DNA from 2 places in the Paenarthrobacter sp. AB444 genome. Region 2 is predicted to be linked to the other one. Evidence: predicted binding sites of a transcription regulator. Region 2 holds the regulator's gene; the other holds the start of a gene.
What was found. Region 2 encodes LexA, which represses DNA repair genes until DNA is damaged. Its sites were predicted from a motif close to TCGAACANNTGTTCGA; they were not measured.
Positions count from the first base shown of each region.

Region 1: a site for LexA is predicted at 853-868, ahead of ruvA (Holliday junction branch migration protein RuvA). Genes of this name have one in related genera too.

Region 1 is NZ_JAQZBY010000018.1:75,917-78,377, reverse strand. It holds gene PQ627_RS18700 (YebC/PmpR family DNA-binding transcriptional regulator) at 1-204, shown strand, start outside; gene ruvC (crossover junction endodeoxyribonuclease RuvC) at 249-827, shown strand; gene ruvA (Holliday junction branch migration protein RuvA) at 929-1,573, shown strand; gene ruvB (Holliday junction branch migration DNA helicase RuvB) at 1,566-2,461, shown strand, end outside.
Region 2 is NZ_JAQZBY010000014.1:78,096-80,556, reverse strand. It holds gene PQ627_RS16490 (histidinol-phosphate transaminase) at 1-299, opposite strand, end outside; gene PQ627_RS16485 (LysM peptidoglycan-binding domain-containing protein) at 378-737, opposite strand; gene lexA (transcriptional repressor LexA) at 1,083-1,826, shown strand; gene PQ627_RS16475 (ATP-dependent DNA helicase) at 1,831-2,461, opposite strand, start outside.

The sequences.
Region 1 (2,461 bases), on a different contig from region 2:
CGGGATGCCCTCAAGGAAGCAGGGATCGACTACGAAACCGACGAAGCAGAGTTTGTCCCGTCGATGCAGGTTGACCTCGACATCGATGGCGCCAAGAAGTTCATGAAGCTCGTCGACGCGCTTGAGGACCTGGACGACGTCCAGAACGTCTACAGCAACGCGGACTTCAGCGAGGAAGTGCAGGCTGCCCTCGACGCCGAGTAGGCGTGGCAGCACCAAGTATTGATGACAAACAGGAAGGCCCGGACTTGACTCTTCGCGTATTGGGAGTCGATCCGGGCCTTACCCGTTGCGGCATCGGTGTAGTGGACATTGAGCGGAACCGCCGGGCAACCATGGTGGCCGTTGGTGTCGTGGGAACCTCGGCGGAACTGACCTTGGACAAGCGCTTGCTGGTCATAGCCCAAGCCATCGATGAGTGGCTTGACCTGCACAAGCCGGACGTCGTCGCCGTCGAACGCGTCTTCTCGCAGATGAATGTCAGCACCGTCATGGGCGTCGCCCAAGCCTCGGGCGTCGTGATTGCCGCCGCGGCGCGCCGCGGTATCCCGGTGGCCCTCCATACGCCGTCGGAAGTGAAAGCGGCCGTAACAGGCAGTGGGTCGGCGAACAAGGATGCTGTCACGAAGCTCGTCACCAAGATCCTGCGCCTGGATGCACCCCCCAAGCCCGCCGATGCCGCAGATGCCCTTGCCCTTGCCTTGACGCACGCCTGGCGCGCAGGAAGCGGGATGGGAACAGCGGGCGGCGCGGCAGGCGGCGGCACACTGACTCCGGCCCAGAAAGCGTGGGCGGATGCCGAAGCCAAAGCGCGCCGTGCACGCTGATACCCCGGCGTCCTTGCTAGGGTATTCGTAGATATGTTCGGATAGTCAGCCGTGGCCGCAGTTCCCAGCGTCCCGGCAGGCAGTATTTCAGGAGCCGGGTCTTGATCAGTTTTCTTCGTGGAACCGTAGCCCGCGTTGGGTTGTCCAGCGCCGTCATTGACCTCAACGGTGTGGGCATGAGCGTGTTCGCAACGCCGCAGACCCTGAGCCATCTGAAGGTAGGGGCTGACGCAAAGCTCTTTACCTCGATGATCGTCCGCGAGGACTCCCTGACCCTCTTTGGCTTCGCCGACGACGACGAGCGGGAAGTTTTCGATGTCCTGCTCAGCGTCAGCGGGGTCGGACCACGGCTGGCTTTGGCCGTGCTCGCAGTGCACGAACCCGAAGCCATCCGCGTTGCAGCGCATACCGGTGATGGCAAGGCCTTCACGAAAGTTCCCGGTATCGGGCCAAAGGTTGCCGGCCGGATCGTCCTTGAGCTTGCGGGCAAATTGGTCCCGCATGGCACAGGCACCGCGGCCGCGCCCGCAGCCGCTGTCAAGGCTGACTGGAAGCCGCAGGTGGTCGCCGCCATGACCAGCCTTGGTTGGTCGGAGAAGGACGCCAACGGAAGCATCGACAAAGCCATGGCCGACTCACCCGAATTGGTGGATGCCGGTAACGTCGCACAGATTCTCCGGGCCACGCTGCGGTGGCTTGGCCAGGACGGCGCCCGCGCCGGCAACCGCGTAGGCAGCCGTGGCTGAGCAGTCACTGGTCAGCGGGGGAGAGGAACCGGAAGAGCGGGTCATCGAGGCGGCTCTCCGTCCCAAGAACCTTCACGACTTTGTGGGCCAGCACCGGGTCCGCAAGCAGCTTGCCTTGGTCCTCGAGGCGTCCAAAATGCGCGGCCGGAGTGCCGACCACGTGCTCATGTCCGGTCCCCCCGGACTCGGCAAGACCACCCTGGCCATGATCATTGCGGCAGAGATGAATGCTCCACTGCGCATCAGCAGTGGACCGGCCATCCAGCATGCCGGGGACTTGGCAGCAATATTGTCCTCCCTCTCCGAAGGCGAGGTCCTGTTCCTGGACGAGATCCACCGCATGTCCCGGCCTGCGGAAGAAATGCTCTACATGGCCATGGAAGACTTCCGCGTGGATATCGTGGTGGGCAAAGGTGCCGGTGCCACGGCCATTCCCCTGGAGCTGCCTCCCTTCACGTTGGTAGGAGCCACGACCCGGGCCGGACTGCTTCCTGGTCCGCTGCGGGACCGCTTCGGTTTCACCGGTCATCTTGAGTTCTATTCAGTGGCCGAACTCGAACTTGTGTTGCGCCGTTCGGCAGGGTTGCTGGACCTTAAGGTGAACTCGGCCGGGTTCACGGAGATTGCCGGCCGCTCACGCGGAACACCGCGTATCGCCAACCGGTTGCTTCGGCGTGTCCGCGACTGGGCGCTGGTTCACGGCATTGACCAAATCGACGCCCGGTCAGCCTCGGCTGCCTTGGATATGTACGAAGTGGACCAACGCGGCCTTGACCGGCTGGACCGCTCTGTCCTCGAAGCGCTTATTACCAAGTTCAACGGCGGTCCGGTGGGACTTTCCACCCTGGCGATTGCCGTGGGGGAAGAGGCCGAGACCGTCGAGACAGT
Region 2 (2,461 bases):
AGGACTTCATTGGAGCCATTGGCGGCCCAGATATTGTCGGCAGAGAGGCCGTGGCCAAGGTACTCAGCCAGGGCTACCCGAAGGTCGGTAAATTCACGGTCCGGATAGCGGTTCAAGCCTGTGGCGGCTGCCGCCACTGCCTCTGTTATGGCCGCCTGCACATCGGCAGGGACGCCATGGGTGTTTTCGTTGACGTTGAGCAATACGGGGACATCGAGCTGCGGTGCGCCGTAGGGGCTCAATCCACGCAGGTTGGTCCGGAGGGGAAGTCGGTCAAGTCGCTCAAGCTGCTCACTCACTCCAACAGTTTAAGGGGCCACCGCGACTGCCGAGTAACTGTGACGTCCAGGGCAGGAAACAGGCCGTAGCGCCTGCCGTCAGTGGGCAGGCACGAACAGCTGCTGCCCGGGAAGAATGCGGCCACCGCGGAGGTCATTCAGCTGGATGATTTCGGCAATGACTTCACGCGGGTCCCGCTCCGGCGCCGCAGCACCGGCGATACCCCACAGGGATTGGCCCGGCTGGACAGTGACGGACACCGCAACCGGCGGCTGCAACTGCGACTGGGAGTCGGAGGCCTTGGCGGGGGAAGTGACGACTCCGGCCAGGCTGAGGAGGGCAGCCACCAGCAGCATGGCCGGGATGCCAAAGAAGACCATGCGGCCACGGCGGGTCAGACGAAGGCGTACCGGAGCCTGTGCGGTGCGGAAATCAGCGAACGAAGTGATTGCGGACATGAGCTGAGCCCTTCTGAGCTATTGCGCTGCTCCGGGGCTTCCGGAGCAGCGCTGCCAATTCATTGTGTTCCACCCGGCGGCGCCGGATGTTCGAACGCTTTGTTCGAACATCCACCAGCAGCGCGAGGTTTATAGAACACATATTCGAACCTTGCTATGACATTTTTAGCACTTATCAACGAACGGTGTCGAGACTCGCTAGAACAAATGTTTGATAAACGCCTGTGCCTGTCCTACGTTTGAGTGAAGAAACAGCACTGTTTCAGTGGAACAGGAGGGTCTGACATTTTTCCCGGACCCTGCATCCCCGGCTCTCTCGGGGCGGAATGAAAGGCATTGGCGAACATGGCAGCGAAAGCCACAGGCGGCGGGGCACCCCTGCGAAGCCAACAGCCTCAAAAGACTCCCAAGAGCCTGACAGTTCGTCAGAAGAAGATCCTGGAGACCATCCAGCGCTCAGTCAACGACAACGGCTATCCGCCCAGCATGCGCGAAATCGGCGACACCGTAGGACTGGCCAGCCTGTCCAGCGTCACCCACCAGCTGTCCCAGCTGGAAAAACTCGGCTACCTCCGCAGGGATCCCAAGCGGCCCCGGGCCATGGAAGTGCTGATGCCCCTGACCCTCGACTCGGGTCCGATCCCGGGCGTCGAAGCTCCGGCAACGTTGCGAAGCGCCGGAGGCATGGCCGTCACCGAACTGGCAAGCGCCAGCGACACCGCCATGGTTCCGCTGGTCGGACGCATTGCAGCAGGTGGGCCCATCCTCGCCGACCAGACCGTTGAGGACGTGCTGCCGCTGCCCAGGCAGCTCGTGGGCCACGGTGAGCTCTTCATGCTCAAGGTCGCCGGCGACTCCATGATCGATGCCGCCATCTGCGACGGCGACTGGGTGGTTGTCCGCCGCCAGAACGACGCCATCAACGGCGACATCGTGGCGGCGCTGCTCGATGATGAAGCCACCGTGAAAACGTTCCGTCAACGTGACGGCCACACCTGGCTGCTGCCCCAGAACACCCAGTACGAACCCATCCTGGGCGACCAAGCCACCATCATGGGCAAGGTCGTTTCCGTACTTCGCTCCATCTAGCCCCTCAGGCCTTCCGGACGGATCCCAGACGCTCCAGGACCCCGCGTACCACCGCACGGTCCGTCGTGGCCCAGAAGGGCGGCAGAGCGGCCCGCAGGAAACCGCCGTAGCGTTCCGTCGAGAGTCGTGAATCCAAAACTGCCACGACGCCCTTGTCCCCCGTCGAACGGATCAGGCGCCCCGCGCCCTGCGCCAGCCGGATGGCAGCGTGGGTGGCGGAAACTGCCATGAAGCCATTGCCGCCGGACTGCGCCACCGCACGGGAGCGGGCCGTCATGAGCGGATCATCCGGTCGCGGGAACGGGATGCGGTCAATGACCACGAGACGGCACGACCCACCCGGAACATCCACACCCTGCCACAGGGACATGGTTCCGAAGAGGCACGTATCCGGTTCATCGGCGAATTGCTTGACCAAGGCAGCCATGGTGGACTCGCCCTGGCAGAGAATGTCAACATCCAAGCGGAGGCGCATGGCATCGGCCGCCTCTTCGGCTGCCCGCCGTGACGAGAAGAGGCACAGCGCTCCCCCGCCCGAAGCCCGGATCAAATCTTCCAATTCGTCCAGGGCCTCCGGCGAAGTGCCGCGGCCGGGCTTGGGCAGGTGCTTTGCCACGTACAGCACCCCCTGCTTG